DNA from 3 places in the Shewanella sp. T24-MNA-CIBAN-0130 genome. Region 3 is predicted to be linked to each of the others. Evidence: predicted binding sites of a transcription regulator. Region 3 holds the regulator's gene; each other region holds the start of a gene.

Region 1 (6,221 bases), on a different contig from region 3:
TCTAATCTTGGCAGTTCCAAATTATCGGACTCAGCACGAAGTAAGTTTCAATCTAAATTGGTTGACCGATTGAATGAGCTAGAGCGTCAAGTAAATGACATGTTACTCATGGCAAAGGGACGTCAAGAGGGAATGGCTGAATCGGTTACAATGGATGAGATTATTGGACAGGTTATGGCCAATTGCGAGCCTATTGCAGATAAAAAACACTGTCAGCTTGTGGCTGAAGACACCTCAAATTCATTGATGCTTGCCAATGCTAACGCACTCAGTTCAGCAGTGAACAATTTGGTGATGAATAGCATTGAAGCGGGCGCAACAAAAATAAAAGTCAGCGCGAGTGAAACCCCTGAAGGACTATTACTCGATGTTATCGATAATGGCAAAGGGCTCGAACCGTCAATGCAACAACAAATACTTGAACCTTTTTTTACCACTAAAAGTCAAGGTACAGGATTGGGCTTAGCGGTTGTTCAGTCGGTAGTGCATAACCATGGCGGACAAATACAGTTGTCGTGTAAACCTGGAATGGGTTGTCATATTCGATTGAGCTTTCCGCACATTAGCAAAGCAAGTGATCAGGAGGTGATGCGTGGCTGAAGCCAATATTTTATTAGTTGAAGATGATGCTGATTTACGTGAGGCATTACTCGATACGCTAATGCTCGCCCATTACGACTGTGTTGATGTTGGCAGTGCTGAAGAGGCTATTTTGGCCTTAAAAGTAACCCATTTTGATATGGTGATTAGCGATGTGCAAATGGACGGTATTGGTGGCATGGGGTTGCTGAGTTATTTACAGCAGCACCAACCTAAACTGCCGGTCTTATTAATGACCGCTTATGCCACCATTAACAGTGCGGTTAGTGCAATGAAATTAGGCGCAGTGGATTACCTTGCTAAACCATTTGCGCCTGAAGTGTTGTTGAATCAGGTGTCCCGCTATTTACCCTTAAAGCAAAACCACGATAAGCCTGTGGTTGCCGATGAGAAAAGTTTAGCCTTGTTGTCGCTGGCTCAGCGTGTGGCAGTATCTGATGCATCGGTAATGATCATGGGGCCGAGTGGCTCAGGTAAAGAGGTGCTGGCGCGCTATATTCACCAACATAGCCAACGCCATGACCAGCCGTTTATTGCGATTAATTGCGCTGCAATACCCGAGAATATGTTAGAAGCGACCTTGTTTGGTTATGAAAAAGGCGCGTTCACTGGGGCTTATCAGGCATGCCCTGGTAAGTTTGAACAAGCCCAAGGTGGCACCATATTACTTGATGAAATATCTGAGATGGAGCTGGGGTTACAAGCTAAGTTATTGCGGGTGTTACAAGAACGTGAGGTTGAGCGTTTAGGTGGCCGTAAAACCATTAAACTGAATGTTCGCGTACTGGCAACCTCAAACCGCGATCTTAAAGCGCTGGCCACCTCGGGTGAGTTTAGAGAAGATTTATATTACCGAATTAATGTATTCCCGTTAACGTGGCCTGCGCTGCATCAACGCCCTGCCGATATTTTACCGCTTGCGCGGCATTTGATTATTAAACATGCTAAAGCATTTAATATGACCTCAGTACCACAGCTTGATGACGGTGCGACTCGGCGTTTATTAACCCATCGCTGGCCGGGTAATGTGCGAGAGTTAGACAATGTTATTCAACGGGCACTGATATTGCGGGTTAATGATGATATTGGCGTTAATGATATTATTTTAGACTCTGGCGATGTGGCGTTAGTGGCACCAGAATATGTTGACACTGATAAGTCTGCCGAATTAGAAGGCTTAGGTGGCGAATTAAAAGCCCAAGAGCATGTGATTATTTTAGAAACCCTAAATCAATGTCAGGGTAGTCGGAAAATGGTCGCTGAAAAACTCGGGATCAGTGCTCGTACGTTACGTTATAAAATGGCAAAAATGCGCGATATGGGGATCCAATTACCCGCTTAGTGCCAATGCTTGTGCTAATTGATTATTTGTTCAAGCTTATTTAATTGATTGATTTTAAAGTTTTATTTTATAATTAAGACAAAAAGTGACCTATTTTATATGGTAAATAGGTTACTTTCGCCTGCCTATTGTTGCCTTTTGCCTGCCTATTTTCTAATTGTTTTATAATTGTTTTCTACCTATCGCCTACTAATTGTAATATTGGCATCTAAATTGCTATAAATCATTATCAGTTATTGTTGTCGTCAAAAAGCCGACGAAAGGGAGTTACATCGTGCAGATTAGCGCAAATCCATTAATGCAAGAAATGCAGTCACTTCGTGGCGAAATAGCCCCTTCTATTGGTTCATCAATTCGTCCTAATTTAACCCAGCAAGTCAATAACACTACCGGTGCTGATTTCAGCCAGTTGTTGTCTCAGGCGGTGGGTAGCGTCAATGAACTACAACAAGCATCGTCAAGTTTAGCCTCGCGTTTAGATATGGGTGACACCACGGTTAGCTTGTCTGATACGGTTATTGCGCGTGAAAAAGCTGGCGTTGCCTTTGAAGCAACGGTGCAGGTACGTAATAAACTTGTCGATGCTTATAAAGAAATCATGAATATGCCTGTTTAGTCGCAGATCAAATAAAATAACAACATCAGATATAGCAGGTAAGTATTGTGAGCACAGACTTAATGGTAGGTTCAAATTCAACCGCTGATACCGGCGTACGGCAAGAGAACCCGTCTGGGCTTCTTGGCGGCATTGGTGGCGCCGATATGATGCGCCAAGTGATCATGATCTTGGCATTAGCGATATGTCTTGCTATGGCTGTTTTTGTGATGATGTGGGCCCAAGAGCCTGAGTATCGTCCACTGGGTAAAATGGAAACAACTGAGATGATCCAAGTCTTGGATGTACTTGATAAAAATCAAATCGATTATCAAATAAATGTCGATGTGGTGAAAGTGCCTGAAGACAAATATCAAGATGTTAAGTTATTACTCAGCCGAGCAGGTGTTCAAAGTAACACCCAGGCTAATGATTACTTAAGCCAAGATAGCGGATTTGGTGTCAGCCAACGCATGGAGCAAGCTCGCTTAAAACTCAGCCAAGAATTAAACTTGGCTCGGGCTATCGAAGAATTAAAAAGTATTAGTCGTGCCAAAGTTATTCTAGCGTTACCAAAACAAAACGTTTTTGCTCGTAATGCCTCTAAGCCAAGTGCAACCGTGGTGGTGAGCGTTCGTCGTGGTGGATTAGGCCAAGAAGAGATCGATGCGATTGTTGATATTGTTGGCTCTGCGGTGCAAGGACTGGTGCCTTCTCGCGTGACGGTGACGGACTCAAATGGTCGTTTACTTAATTCTGGTAGTCAAGATGGTACCTCTGCTCGAGCCCGTCGTGAACAAGATCTCGTGCAACAACAAGAAGCAGAATACCGTAAAAAAATTGAATCAATATTGATGCCTATTTTAGGACCTGAGAACTTTACTTCTCAAGTCGATGTCAACATGAACTTTACCGCAGTAGAGCAAACTGCAAAGCGCTATTCTCCTGACTTACCCGCTGTTCGCAGCGAAATGACCATTGAGCGAAACTCATCGGGTCAAAGCTCTGGCGGTATTCCTGGTGCGTTAAGCAATCAACCGCCGACGGAGTCCGATATTCCGCAAGTGGCGGGTGAGGCGACAAGCTCAACTGTGTCAGGTAATTTTTCAAAAGAAGCCACGCGTAATTATGAGTTAGACACCACGATTAGTCACACTCGTCAGCAAATTGGTGTGGTTCGCCGCGTCAGTGTGTCAGTTGCGATTAACTTTAAACCTGGGCAAACGGATGAAAATGGTCAGGTCACTCGCGTGCCGAGAACAGAACAAGAATTAACCAATATTCGCCGTCTTTTAGAAGGCGCGGTAGGCTTTAGCACCCAACGCGGTGATGTGCTTGAAGTGGTAACGGTTCCCTTTATGGATCAGTTAATTGAAGCGTTACCAGAACCGGATATGTGGGAGCAGCCTTGGTTTTGGCGTGCGATTAGACTGGCTTTAGGTGCGATTGTTATTTTAGTGCTCATTCTGGCCGTGGTTCGACCTATGCTGAAGAAGCTAACCAATCCTAATGGGATTAAGATGCCCGATGATGTTCATCCTGGACATGAATTAGCTGAAATTGAAGATCAGTATGCAGCCGATACCTTAGGTATGCTTAATACTAAAGAGGCGGAATACAGTTATGCCGATGATGGGTCAATTCATATACCTAATCTGCATAAAGATGATGATATGATTAAAGCAATTAGAGCAATCGTGGCCAATGAGCCAGAGCTTTCCACGCAAGTAATTAAGAACTGGTTACAAGACAATGGCTAATGAAAAAAAAGAAAGCGTAGAAAAAGCAGAAAAAGCTACGGGATTTGACCTGGATTCGGTTACTGGTGTTGAGAAAACTGCCATTTTACTGCTCAGTTTGAATGAAGCGGATGCGGCGTCAATTTTAAAACACTTAGAACCTAAGCAGGTGCAAAAAGTGGGTATGGCGATGGCGGCGATGGATGAGTTTGGTCAAGATAAAGTCATTGGGGTTCACAAGTTATTCTTAGATGATATCCAAAAATTCTCGTCAATTGGCTTTAACAGCGAAGAATTCGTCCGTAAAGCGTTAACCGCGGCGTTAGGTGAAGATAAAGCGGGCAACTTGATTGAACAAATTATCATGGGCAGCGGGGCTAAAGGGCTTGATTCGTTAAAATGGATGGATGCCCGCCAAGTGGCGACGATTATCCAAAACGAACATCCGCAAATTCAAACCATTGTGTTGTCATATTTAGACCCAGATCAAGCCGCTGAGATTTTTAGCCAGTTTCCAGAAAATACCCGTTTAGATTTGATGATGCGTATTGCTAACCTTGAAGAGGTTCAGCCAGCGGCTTTGCAAGAGTTGAATGACATTATGGAAAAACAATTCGCGGGTCAAGGTGGAACGCAAGCAGCCAAAATGGGCGGCCTAAAAGCGGCTGCCAATATTATGAACTATCTCGATACGGGTGTTGAGAGCCAGATAATGGAAACCATGCGTGAGTCTGACGAAGAAATGGCGCAACAAATACAAGACATGATGTTTGTATTTGAGAACTTAATTGACGTTGATGACCGTGGCGTTCAGGCCTTGTTACGTGAAGTGCAGCAAGATATTCTGATGAAAGCACTTAAAGGTGCTGATGAAGGTTTGAAAGAGAAAATTCTGGGTAATATGTCTAAACGTGCAGCAGAATTACTTCGTGACGACTTAGAAGCCATGGGGCCAATTCGTATTAGTGAAGTAGAAGTGGCACAAAAAGAGATTCTGGCTATTGCTCGGCGCCTCAGTGACAGCGGTGAAATCATGTTAGGCGGAACTGGTGGCGACGAGTTCTTATAACTCAGTATCTATATCCAAGCCATTACCGAGAGCGCTGCTTCGCTGCTAGGACGCTTCGCTGCTAGGACGCTTCGCTGCTAGGACGCTTCGCTGCTAGGACGCTTTGCTGCTAGGACGCTTCGCTACTAAGATTTTATAGAATCTAGCAGCGAAGCGCCCTCGAAGGACGCGGTCCGCCCTAGGTCCTTGAACCTTGCTTTTGAACAATGTTTTCAACAACATAAGTGATGAATTATGCCAGAATCAAAATCGCCTAAAAATACGCTCAATACGGATGATGAGCAAGCATTTAGGCATTGGCAATTACCTGATATGACTAAAGATAGTAGTTTAGAACCGTCAAACATGTTTGGTAAGTTTTCTGAGGCGCACACGCCTACTCCAGTTGCTGGTGCCGAGAAGTCCATGGCACCACCGACCATGGCGCAAATTGAAGACATTCGCGCAGCCGCGGAGCAAGAAGGGCTTGAGCAAGGCAAACAAGAAGGCCATCAACAAGGATTAGAGCAAGGGCGCTTAGAGGGACTGGAGCAAGGTCACCAACAAGGGTTCGCTCAAGGCGAGCAGCAAGGATTGGAGGCCGGGCAAACGAAAGTTAATGAACTTGTTGAGCAACTTAATCAAATTATTAACCAATTTGAGCGGCCACTCTCTATATTAGATAACGAAATTGAAGCTGAACTGTTGGCAATGACAATAAGCTTAGCCAAGTCGGTGATTGGCCATGAACTTAAGACGCATCCAGAACATATATTATTGGCATTACGTCAAGGTGTTGATGCGCTGCCACTGAAAGAACAACGGGTTAAATTGCGCTTGAATCAAGCCGATGCTGAAATCGTTAACCAATGTTACAGTGCGGAACAACTGGACAAA
Region 2 (6,221 bases), on a different contig from region 3:
GGTAATACTGGAGGAATCATCGGGAATAGTGATCGGCGGCTGAACCACATAGCCTGAACCTGGGGTAACAATCTGACCGGTATCATCCAAGCTAAACTGACCATTACGGGTATAAGCAGCAGTACCATCTGGCATTTGCACTTCAAAAAAGCCTGAACCTTCAATCATTAAATCTAATGAGTTATCGGTGGTGAGCATGTTGCCTTGGGTAAACATTTTTTGGGTAGCAACAACCTTAGTACCAGCACCAATATTTAAGCCATTGGGTAACTTGCTGTTGTCTGAGCTAATGCCACCGGCTTGATTAACGGTTTGATAAAGTAGGTCTTCAAATACCGCTCGGCTTTTCTTAAATCCGACAGTACTGGCGTTAGCCACGTTATTAGAAATAACCGCAATGTTGGTTTGCTGGGCATCTACACCTGTTTTACTTATCCATAACGCTGGATGCATAATAATTACTCCTAACTAGATTCTCATCAAAGAAGCTGACGCCTTATCAATTTCTTCAGCGTTCTTCATCATTTTGACTTGCATTTCATATCGACGTTGAATATCGATCATGGCGACCATTTCTTGCACTGAATTGACATTACTGCCTTCAACTGCGCCACTGACAACTTCAACCCCGGGGTCCTTTGGCGCATCGCCACCGGCAATCAGGCGGAACAAACCATCTTCACCGCGCATCATGTTCTCGTTACCAGGATTAACTAATTTAATCCTCGCCACTTCTTCAACCACTTCGGCAGTCGCCCCTTGGGGCCTAACTGAAATAATACCGTTGGCCGAAATTTCTACTTTCTCAATGGGGATAGGCAACACAATAGGACCGGAATTGCCCATCACAGGGCGATTGCTGCTATTTAACAGCAAACCGGTACTGTCAAATTTCAAACTGCCTGCACGGGTGTAAGCTTCTGAACCGTCAGCCGCTTGTACGGCAACCCAGCCATCGCCCTTAACTGCGATATCAAGGTCGCGACCTGTGGTTTGAATGGGACCGCCGTTAAAGTTACTGCCGGGGCTTTCCATCATCGCAAATACTCGCGTAGGCAAGCCTTCACCAAAGGCCTGCATTGAACGGGCTTGGACCATGTCAGCTTTAAATCCATCAGTATTGGCGTTGGCAAGATTGTTAGCACTTACTGCTAAGGCATTCATACCTTGCTTTGCGCCACTCATGGCAATATAAAGAAATTTGTCCATTTGTTGCTCCGTCAAACTTTCTGCAAAAACAATTTATATACACAGAATAAGCAAGCATCATGCCAATGAGTTTTAAGGCGGATTATGGAGATGTAATAGATTGAATCAGTTAAGAATTAACATTAACGAATAACTCATGAGTGTCAAAAAAGTATCAAACAACACCAGGGAATAATAACGAGGACTAATAATGAGGACTAATAATGAAGGGGTAAAGGCAAGGTGTTGCCGCAAACGGCAACACCTATCATGACGTGTGGTTAACTTAGCGGATCTGTAATATGGTTTGGTTTAAAGTATTGTTCACTTCAAGGGTACGCGAGTTGGCTTGGAAGTTACGCTGAGCCGAGATTAAATCCACAAGCTCGGTGGTTAACTCAACGTTTGACTGTTCAAGCGCAGAAGATTTTATATCACCAAAGGTACCACTATTGGCCTCTCCCGCTAATGCTGCACCTGAATCGATACTGGCTTTCCAAGACGTATTCCCCACCTGAGTGAGTCCTTGCTCATTGGCAAAACGCACCAAGGCTACTCGTGATAACGGCACCGTTGAGCCATTACTGTAGCTTGCGGTCACTAATCCATCAGCGCCAATACCTACGTTAGTCAATCGGCCAACGGTAATACCATCTTGGGCTAATTTAGTTACTTCAAACGGAGAAGCATACTGGGTTGGATTATCAAACTTTATATTAAGAGTTTGCGTACCATCGGCCTCAGGGCCTAAAGTATTTGCACCCGCAGTGCCTAATGACTCCGTGGTGATCGAAACGGGGTCGCTGCTTATATTGGCACCTACTGAGTTAAAGGTAAGCACGGCACCCGACCATGTTCCTCCTAATCCATCGGGATCAGCAGCTTCTGCCAATGCACTATTATCTTTGGTGCCATCATCATCAGTATCTGTTTCATAACTGCCAGCAACAGTCGTGTCAACAGGCTTTCCATCAACCGCATAAAAGGCCACCCAATTACTTTCGCCAGTATATGAACCCTGCTCAGGCTTAATAAAGTAACTGGTCATAATATGTGACTCACCTAGCGAATCATAAATCGTCACTGAGGTGGAATTATTAAAGGTGTCAGAATCTTTAGGATTAAAGTTAGCTGGATCTAATGCATTCTCTCCCACATTAAGATTCATCTGTATTTCAACGTTTGACGATTTTACTGGGCTGCCCGCTTTATCTGGGATCTCAATGGGTTTGGTGGTGGTTAAGCTCACCGACGTTGAATTACCATCTTCATCAACAGGGAAACCTTGTAAAAAGTTACCTGCTGAGTCAACCATGTAATTGCCTGAATCAACTTTAAATGCACCCGCACGAGTAAATGATTGATCTTTAGTGCCTAATTCTGACGAGGTAACAAAGAAACCCCCTCCACTTATCGCCATATCTAGCGAGTTACTGGTAAATTGCAAGCTACCTTGATGAAACTGTTGCGCAACTTGTGAGGTGGTGGCACCGCCGCCCACTGCGGTTTTACCGTTGGAAAAAATAGAATTGGCATACACATCAGCAAACTCTGTCCGAGACTCTTTAAAGCCAATAGTATTCACGTTCGCGATGTTATTCGCGGTTGTATTTAAGTCTTTTTGCGCGGCAGCAATACCACTCAGTGCGATATTAAATGACATGTTTCACCTCTCACAATTAATTCATTTATGATGACAGCCAACTCTTTATTGATGGCCGTATTATGTTTCAGATACTGCGAGTACGTCAGATAACTTAATTCCACCTACTCCACGCAAATTCAAAATAGCGCCTGTCGCCACAGTGCCCAATGACACACTGGTAACATGGGCATAAGTCGATACGGCTAAATCTTCCGACGTTCCATCCACTTTACCGCTAGCCTTAATGGCGTAATTACCGGCTTCTGCGGGTTGGCCATCTGAATCTAAACCATCCCACGTCACATCAACATTGCCGCCTTTACTGCCATCAATATTAAAGCTCTTAATCAGCTGACCCGACTCATCTTCAATTCTGACCGAAATAGATTCGATGGTTGATGGCGTACTGATCACCCCTTTAATTTCCGAGTTTTCAGTAGAAATAGCCCCAGTATCAGAAGGAATAAGCACTTTACGGCCCACTAAACCAGAAGCTTGCAATGCTTGGCTAGAACTCATCACAGTATTGAGGTTAAGAATTTCATCATTAAGATTTGAAATACCATCGACTGTGGAAAATGATGCCATTTGGGCAATCATTTGATCATTATCAACCGGTTTAAAGGGATCTTGCATCGACAACTGTTGACTGAGTAAAGCAAAGAAATCATCTTGCTTTAACATCTGATCTTTTGCTTCAGGTATCGCACTTTCTTCAGGTAAGCGAATTCCGTCAAGAAAAGGATTACCTGTGGTCGTGGTGGTCGTATTTGCCTGCACAGAATTTTTGGTTGTAGCACTTGTGTTTGAAGCACTACTGGACTGTTGCGGTAAAGACTGACTGTAAGAGTTAACGAGGCTCATTGTTACCTCCTTGAATAATCATACTATTTACCCATCCTTAACGTCTGTTGCAACATAGACTTAGTTGCATCAGCCACCTGAACGTTCATTTGATAAGAGCGTGATGCAGAAATCATATCGGCCATTTCTTCCATCACATTGACATTAGGTTTGTAAATAAAACCATCACCATCCGCCATTGGATGGTCTGGCGAGTATTCTTTTAATAATGGTTTGTTACTTTCGACAATGCCTTTAACGCTGACGCCAGGCGAACTGTCTTGCTGGCTATTGGCTTTTAGCATTTCGGCCTCAAAAACAGGATGACGTGCACGATAGGTTTTATCGACACTGCTTGACACCGAATCAGCATTGGCAATATTACTGGCGGTAGTATTCAAACGCACTGACTGCGCTGACATACCCGAACCAGACACATTGAAAATATTGAATAAACTCATGATTAGTCACCTCTCAATGCTTTACGCATGCCATTAAATTTGCCCTCAAGAAAGCCTAATGACATTTGATATTCGAGCGAATTTTGCATAAATGCTGCTTGTTCTTTCTGGGTATCGACGGTATTACCATCGCCAGTATCGGCCTGATTTGGTATACGATATTGAACATGTTGTTGACTTAACGCCGTTAAATCAAAATGTTTGTCTGTGGTTTGACTCATACTCAAGCCCTGTTGATGCGAGCTTGCCGATTTCATGGCAGCAGCAAAATTAACATCTTGAGCTTTATAATGAGGAGTATTGGCATTGGCGATATTACTTGAAATTACTTCTGCTCTTTGAGCTCGAATGCCCAAAGAATATTGGTGAACACCTAATGCATTATCGAAATTAATCGCCATAAAATTGCCTCCATCAGCTAACTGATAGTAATAAAGCAAGGGTTATGCCAACAATTTAATTTTTAAACGAATAAAAGACAAAAACAAACATGCCGACGAATGCCGGCATGATAAATAGCTTAACTTGTTATTTTATCTATATTTTCTTTTGGTAATAAATACCAGGATTACAGCGAACCATAGTAAACTCATCACTTAAGCCTGCTAGAGATTCTGACGCACCCAAGAATAAAATACCTTTGGGATTAAGTGCGGCAGCAAATTGCCGCAAAATTTTAGTCTTTGCCTCTGGCCCAAAATAAATCAATACATTACGGCAAAAAATAATATCGTACTTACCTAATAAGCTATAACTTTCAAGTAAATTATGTGCTCTAAAGTTAACTAAACGCTTAACATTATCTTTCACTGTCATGTTGCCCGACGGTAAAGCATCAAAAAACTGACGTTTACGCTCTTCAGACAAGCCACGAGCCAGCGCTAAACCATCATATTCAGCATTCTTACAGCGCTCTAACATTGATGGTGACAAGTCCGTTGCCTGAATCGTCGCGCCGCCCGGTAAAGCACCGGGTTTACGCTGTTGATATTCCAACACTGTCATCGACAAAGAGTAAGGTTCTTGCCCAGAAGAACATGCCGCTGACCATATTTTTAACGGTCTGCCAAGCTTACTGTATTCAGGCAGTAGAGTATTGTTCAGTAATTCAAACGGATAACGGTCTCGAAACCATAAGGTTTCATTGGTGGTCATTGCATCTATCACTTCAGCACGCAGCTGACGTTCTATCGGTTTCATCGACTTTTTAACCACCTCAGACAAAGAAGGTAAATTATGCTTCCCCATCAACGGCGCTAAACGACTGCGGACTAAATATTGTTTATTCTCACCTAACACAATACCGCTATGCTGCTCTAAAAACAGCCTAAATTGATTGTACTCTGCTTCAGCAAGTGATTTATCTGTCACATTAACTTCCTAATATGTGGCCAATGAGCTAAGCCTCTAATATTGTTCAATATTAGAGGCTTATAAACTCAAATGTTTGTTAACCGCTGAGGCTAATTCATCGGGGTTAAACTTAGCAATAAAATCGTTAGCACCTACTTTTTCTACCATTGCTTGGTTAAACACACCACTTAATGATGTGTGTAGAACTACTTTTATGTTCTTTAATTTTGGATCATCACGAATTTCAGCAGTTAAAGTATAACCGTCCATTTCTGGCATTTCGATATCTGAAATAATCAGCGGGATCTCAACTGAGACATCATCCATTTCAGCGGCAATATTTTTCAGCATGATCAACGCTTCTTTACCATCTTTAGCGGTATCGATTTGCAGATTTAACGACTCTAACGAACGAATAATTTGTTTGCGTGCCACCGTAGAATCATCAATAACCATAATATGATAATGCTGTTCTTTATCGATAGTTAACGTCTCACTGACTTCTTTACTGATAGAGGTCTTAACAGGTGAAATTTCATCAAGAATTTTTTCAACATCCAAAATTTCAACCAGCTCACCTTCAATCTCAGTCACAGCCGTTAAATATGAAGAACGTCCTGAACCTTGGGGCGGCGGCAAAATAGATTCCCAATTCATATTGATGATACGCTCAACAGAACTGACCAAAAAGCCTTGAACACTGCGGTTATATTCGGAAATGATAACAAAGC
Region 3 (6,221 bases):
GTTTTTCTGTTTAAGGCGTATTGGTGCAATAATCGTTGTCTGCTTGTAAGACAATGTAACGCCGAAATGGGATACTTGAGTCGTTTCCTCTGGACGAAATTATGCATGGTCTACGCTGCTATACATCATATTGACGGACGACTGCACGGATGCAGAGTCATACTGGATCCGTTGCTGAAAGCGGCGATATCTGTATTATGTTAAACGCTAAACTCCCGCAGAGTGAACTGATACTTAATCAGATGGGTATCAACTGCGTGAGATAAACCTAAGGGCTAATATTATCGAGGGACTGATGTCTACCGTTGAGCATCAATGTCGTGACAGTTTGGTTAGGCCACGTGTAATAAGAATAATAGTGGATTAAAAAGTGAGTGACTCGCGAATCGTACTCTTCACTGATTTAGCAAGATTCATCAAATTTAGCATTAATCAGATCACACACTGCATTTAATGCTACTTCGGCATCTGGACCCTTTGCGGTCACGGTGATCATTTTCCCTATTCCACTTTCAAGCATTAACAACCCAAGCACACTTGCGGCACTGGCGTTTTTTTCGCCCTGAGTTAAGGTGATGTTCGCGTCAAAATCGGCGGCTAATACCGCGAGTTTTGTTGCTGCACGGGCATGTAATCCTAATTTGTTGGAAATGGTAACTTGGCGTTCAAGTTTGATCATTCATGCAATCCTATGCTCACTTAGCGGTGAGTTCACTTATACTTAATTCTCTGTGGCGAGCATTAACAGTGTGTTTACTGCCTTGCCTAAATCGTTTTGCTAATTGGTCTGCAATATATACCGAACGATGCTGGCCACCCGTACAACCAATCGCGATAGTCAGGTAACTGCGATTGTTACGTTCTAGGTGTGGCATCCAGGTTTCAAATAGGTTTTCAATTTGCCAAATGAACTTGTTGACCAATGGCTGACGCCCTAAAAATTCTTGTACGGGTTCGTCTAATCCTGTCAATGGGCGCAATTCTATTTCCCAGTGTGGATTGGGCAAAAAGCGTACATCAAACATAAAATCCGCTTCAGTCGGCATGCCGTGCTTAAAGCCAAAAGACTCAAAGTTAATGACCAATTCTTTATCGACACTGCCTAGTAGTATTTGCCTAACTTGGTCGCTTAACTCGTAGATATTTAGCGCCGAAGTGTCAATGTAATGGTCAACAATTTTTGCGGTAGGCTCAAGTAAACGGCCTTCTAATTTGATCGCTTCTTGCAGTGAAATATGATTTTTAGATAACGGGTGCAATCGGCGTGTTTCGCTGTAGCGTTTAAGTAACACTTTATCATTGGAATTTAGAAAGAAGCTGATAATTTCAGTGTCATGTTCAAGTAGGGCTAATTGGTCTTGAAGCACTTTGCCTTGTTCAGCAATGTTGCGGACATCAACACTAATCGCAACTAAATCATTACTGCCCTTGAGCTGAGCGAGTAATGTGCCAATGAGGGGTAGAGGCAAATTATCGACACAATAATATCCTAGGTCTTCTAATACTCTTAAGGCAACGGATTTCCCTGAACCTGAACGTCCCGATACTATGACAAGTTTCATGCAGTTATAACCCGATAAAGTTCTGTTGCGTTGTGGCTTTTGCGAAGCTGTTTCAATATTTGCTTATCGCTGAGCTTTTTAGCCATACTCGATAACGTGCCTAAATGTTGTTGGCACTGGTCTGCAGGTACTAACAAAGCAAATAAAATATCCACGGGCTGCTTATCAATTGCATCAAAGGCAATGGCTTCTTCACATTTAACAAATATCGCGATGGGGTGATCGATGGTCGTTAATCGACCATGAGGTATCGCAATGCCATTTCCTATACCTGTGCTACCCATTTTTTCTCTCGCTAATAGGCTTTCAAAAACCTCTTGCGAAGACAGGGTTGGATACTGGGCAGCGACTAAATTGCTGATGAGTTCCAGTACTTTTTTCTTACTGCCCGGTGTGGCACAGGTAGTGCATTCCGGCTGCAGAATGGTACAAAGTTCCATCGTTAGTGTTTTGTATACTTCTCTTTGTGTTTAATTACCTGACGGTCGAGTTTATCGATCAGGGCGTCTATTGCAGCATACATATCAGTATTTTCTGACATAGCAAAAATCTCTGCGCCATTAACGTGGATTTTGGCTTCTGCTTTTTGTTGTAATTTGTCTACATGGAGTACAACGTGTACATTATGGATCTGATCGAAGTGTCGTTCAAGCTTTGAAAATTTACCATTAACATACTCACGTAAAGATTCAGTTATTTCGACATGACGTCCAGTCAGATTTATATCCATAGAAAATCCTCCACAACCTTGTAGGTTATAAACTCTTACGTTGGTTTGAGGGCGGGATTAGCATTGCTTCTCGGTATTTTGCAATCGTACGACGAGCAACGTTTATGCCTTGTTCTGCCAGAAGTTGAGCCATTTTACTGTCACTCAATGGTTTTTTCTGGTTTTCTGCGGCAACCAGCTTTTTGATAAAAGCACGAATTGCTGTTGATGAGCATTCCCCGCCATCGTCAGTGCTGACATGGCTAGAGAAGAAGTACTTTAGTTCAAATAGTCCACGTGGGGTGTGCATATATTTTTGTGTGGTGACTCGTGAAATTGTCGATTCATGCATTTCTACTGCTTCAGCAATATCATTTAGCACCATAGGTTTCATGGCTTCTTCACCGTATTCAAAGAAGCCTTGCTGAAATTGCACAATGCAATTTGCCACTTTGAGTAGAGTATCATTGCGGCTTTCGATACTTTTAATAAACCATTTAGCCTCTTGCAAATGGCCTCGAATAAATTGACTGTCAGACTGATTTTTACTGCTTCTAGCCATGGCGGCGTATTGCTGATTAACGCCAATTTTGGGCATATTGTCTGGGTTTAACTCTACAACCCAACGGCCATTTTTCTTTAGTACCGTGACATCGGGAATAACGAATTCGTCATCGGTGGCGGTGATCAATAAGCCTGGACGAGGATTGAGTGATTGGATTAGGGTGATGGCGTCACGTAACTCATTTTCTTTTAGCTTAGTTTTGCGCATCAATAATCTAAAATCACGCCCAGCAATTAAGGTTAAATAGTCTTTGATTAGCAAACGGGCATTATCGATATGGGGTGTGGTGTTAGAGAATTGCGCTAATTGGATCAATAAACATTCACTTAAATCACGTGCAGCAACACCAACGGGATCAAAGTGTTGAATTCGTTTTAATACAGCTTCAACTTCATCTAACTCAACATTTTCGTCACCCATGGCTTCGAGAATATCGTCGGTACTTTGGGTTAAATAACCGCGTTCATCCACGGCGTCGATGATCGCTGTGGCAATGGCAAGATCGGTCTCTGAAAATGGAGTGAGATTTTTCTGCCATTCTAAATGTTCATACAGACCTTCGGTGGTTTCACCTTGAAACGGCATGTCATCATCGCGCATGCTAGCACTACCTGAACCTGACATCGGCGAGGCGGTGTACACTTCATCCCATGTAGTATCCATGGCTAAATCATCCATGGTTTCTTTGGTCATAGATTCTGCTGTGTCGACTGTTGAGGTGTCTTTTTCAATATTGACAATGCTGTTGTCACTGAAGTCTGTATCAGCTTGGTCGCGATTTTCTTTTACGGGGTCTTTTGCTTCAGAAAACTCATCTTCTATTTCAAGTAATGGATTTGAATCCAATGCTTGTTGGATTTCTTGCTGTAGCTCCAATGACGATAATTGCAGTAAGCGAATGGCTTGCTGCAATTGTGGGGTCATGGTTAAGTGTTGACCCATTTTAAGTTGGAGTGACGCTTTCATTTACCGCTTATCCCTAGATGATTTCCATAAAAGTGACAATTTATAAAACTGTAATGGATTGTCACGTACATCAATGATGTTTAACGCTGTTTAGATATCGTTCAATCAAATGAGTTAGATAGACTAAAGGCCCGTAAAGTAACTATAGCTTGAATTGTTCACCTAAGTACACCGCCCGAACTTGTTGATTGCTCAATACCTCATCAGGTGTGCCTTCGGCAATTAAATTACCTTGGCTGACGATATAAGCTCGCTCACAGACATCTAACGTTTCACGTACGTTATGGTCGGTAATTAATACTCCTAGACCTCGGCTTTTAAGTTGTTGAATGATTTTTTTTATGTCGATGACAGAAATCGGATCAACACCAGCAAAGGGCTCATCGAGTAGAATAAATTTTGGATTGGCGGCTAAAGCGCGCGCAATTTCAACACGACGACGTTCACCACCCGATAACGACATGCCTAGGCTGTCTCGAATATGGGTAATATGGAACTCTTCTAATAGATGCTCAAGCTGTTCAATACGTTGGTTTGTACTGAGTTCTTTGCGGGTTTGCAACACGGCCATAATGTTGTCATACACTGTGAGTTTACGGAAAATACTGGCTTCTTGTGGTAAGTAACCAATGCCTTTGCGAGCTCGCAGATGCATTGGATCGTCAGTGAGATCGTCATCATCAATTAAAATTCGACCCTTATCACTTTTCACTAGGCCGACAACCATATAAAAGGTGGTTGTTTTACCTGCACCATTGGGGCCTAAAAGCCCAACAATTTGGCCTGTTTTAACCGTTAAACTGACATCTTTAACAACTTGACGATCTTTATAGCTTTTAGCCAGATTTTCAGCGGTTAAGGTTATTTGGGTCATGGTTTGATCTGCTTTTTAACTGGGATTTCAGGGAGTTTTTGCTTTGGCGCAGACTCGTCTTGGAAATTCTCAGGTTGAATAATGGTGATAACCCGATCTTGCCCTGTGCCCGAACTTTCAGCAATAAGCTCTTGCGCATTGATGTTGTACTTAATTCGATTACCGGTCACTTGGCTACCCGATTGATTAAGTTTGGCATTACCTGTCAATGTTAGCGTGGTAGTCGCAAGGTCATAGGATATTTCGTCGGCACTGGCAGTACCAATTTGACCGTCATCTAATTCTTGTGAAAACGTCGCGGGTTTGCCAGTGGCGATAAGTTTCTTACTGGTGCTGTTTTCGGGGGTAAACGCCCGTAATTCATCAGCATTGATATTAATACTGCCTTGGACAATCTTAACCGGACCATTAAAAATGATTTGGTTATTTTTTATGTCAGCAAATTGGCTAACCGCAACAATTTTTAATTCTTGTTTCAGATCACCTTGTTTCGCCATAGCAGGCAAACTCAACAGGCAAAGTATGCTGCTCAATAACATAACATTGGCGCGAGTGTGGAGACGATTAATGTGGCTCATATGTTCCTTCTACCTGGCTCAGTAGCGATAATTGTTGCGAATTCAAGTCAGCATGTAGGCCTAAGCCTTTAATAATAAACCCTTTGCCTTTGATATACACCATCTCTTGTGAGGTGCCTATCATAGTGGTTAAGTCTACCGTCACCGCTTGGGTACTCAATGACTGCAGGGGTTCTTCTATATCAATGGCATCAATAATAACATTGTTTTCTAATATGACTTTGCTGGTGTTTTTATTCAATTGTCCTCGATCTGCACTTAATTGCCATTGTGCTTTACCATTTTCAGGGTAAATGAGGTATATCGGTTTGGTAAAGTGAGTGATGTCACTTGAAGCATAATGCTCCATGTGCTCGGCGCTGACTCGACTTTCGACAAAACCTTGTTGATTGAATTCCGTGGTGCGTAGGTTATCTGCAATAAAGTCAGGGCGCTCAATACCAGGTACTTTCACCGAGTCCATTTCACTGCGTTTTATTTGTGCTTGCCAGTACAACATAAAAGCAAGACCAAAAAAAGCCACAATACTTAGGGTGATCCGATTCATATACTCATTCCATGAGCACTGGCAAATTTATCTTGGCTTAAGAGTAATAAGTCAGTCAGTTCTCGCAAAGCTCCATGTCCGCCGTTTAAGGTCGTTGTCATGTGACAATGTCGTTTTACAAACGGATGACCATCGCCGACACACACGGAGAGACCTACGGCTTTCATTACGGGCAGATCAACCATGTCATCGCCAATGTAGGCTACTTGTTCGGCGCTTACATTATACAGCGACATAAGTTGCTCAAAAGGTTCAAATTTATTATCAATGCCTTGATAAATATGTTTGATTCCTAATCCGGTCATTCGGGTTTCGACAATTTTTGATTGACGACCTGTAATGACGGCAACATGAATATCGCTAGTGAGAACTGAGCGTATACCGTAGCCATCGCGAGTATGAAAGGCTTTGAGTTCTTCG

What was found. The regulator sigma-54, encoded in region 3, starts transcription at its own class of promoters, with help from an activator protein. The targets are predictions, from matches to a motif close to GTTGGCACGNNNNTNGNNT.
Region 1: a site for sigma-54 is predicted at 2,143-2,161, ahead of fliE (flagellar hook-basal body complex protein FliE). Genes of this name have one in related genera too.
Region 2: a site for sigma-54 is predicted at 4,572-4,590, ahead of flgB (flagellar basal body rod protein FlgB). Genes of this name have one in related genera too.

Annotation. Positions count from the first base shown of each region.
Region 1 is NZ_JBEOPP010000045.1:32,668-38,888, forward strand. It holds gene AAEZ02_RS16195 (sensor histidine kinase) at 1-600, shown strand, start outside; gene AAEZ02_RS16200 (sigma-54-dependent transcriptional regulator) at 593-1,942, shown strand; gene fliE (flagellar hook-basal body complex protein FliE) at 2,217-2,558, shown strand; gene fliF (flagellar basal-body MS-ring/collar protein FliF) at 2,621-4,297, shown strand; gene fliG (flagellar motor switch protein FliG) at 4,290-5,345, shown strand; gene fliH (flagellar assembly protein FliH) at 5,580-6,221, shown strand, end outside.
Region 2 is NZ_JBEOPP010000045.1:10,908-17,128, reverse strand. It holds gene flgG (flagellar basal-body rod protein FlgG) at 1-453, opposite strand, end outside; gene flgF (flagellar basal-body rod protein FlgF) at 469-1,209, opposite strand; gene flgE (flagellar hook protein FlgE) at 1,475-2,851, opposite strand; gene flgD (flagellar hook assembly protein FlgD) at 2,912-3,697, opposite strand; gene flgC (flagellar basal body rod protein FlgC) at 3,721-4,137, opposite strand; gene flgB (flagellar basal body rod protein FlgB) at 4,140-4,538, opposite strand; gene AAEZ02_RS16100 (CheR family methyltransferase) at 4,675-5,508, opposite strand; gene AAEZ02_RS16095 (chemotaxis protein CheV) at 5,569-6,221, opposite strand, start outside.
Region 3 is NZ_JBEOPP010000003.1:143,039-149,259, forward strand. It holds gene AAEZ02_RS02400 (HPr family phosphocarrier protein) at 404-679, opposite strand; gene rapZ (RNase adapter RapZ) at 696-1,562, opposite strand; gene ptsN (PTS IIA-like nitrogen regulatory protein PtsN) at 1,559-2,002, opposite strand; gene hpf (ribosome hibernation promoting factor) at 2,005-2,292, opposite strand; gene AAEZ02_RS02420 (RNA polymerase factor sigma-54) at 2,318-3,802, opposite strand; gene lptB (LPS export ABC transporter ATP-binding protein) at 3,945-4,676, opposite strand; gene lptA (lipopolysaccharide transport periplasmic protein LptA) at 4,673-5,254, opposite strand; gene lptC (LPS export ABC transporter periplasmic protein LptC) at 5,241-5,801, opposite strand; gene kdsC (3-deoxy-manno-octulosonate-8-phosphatase KdsC) at 5,798-6,221, opposite strand, start outside.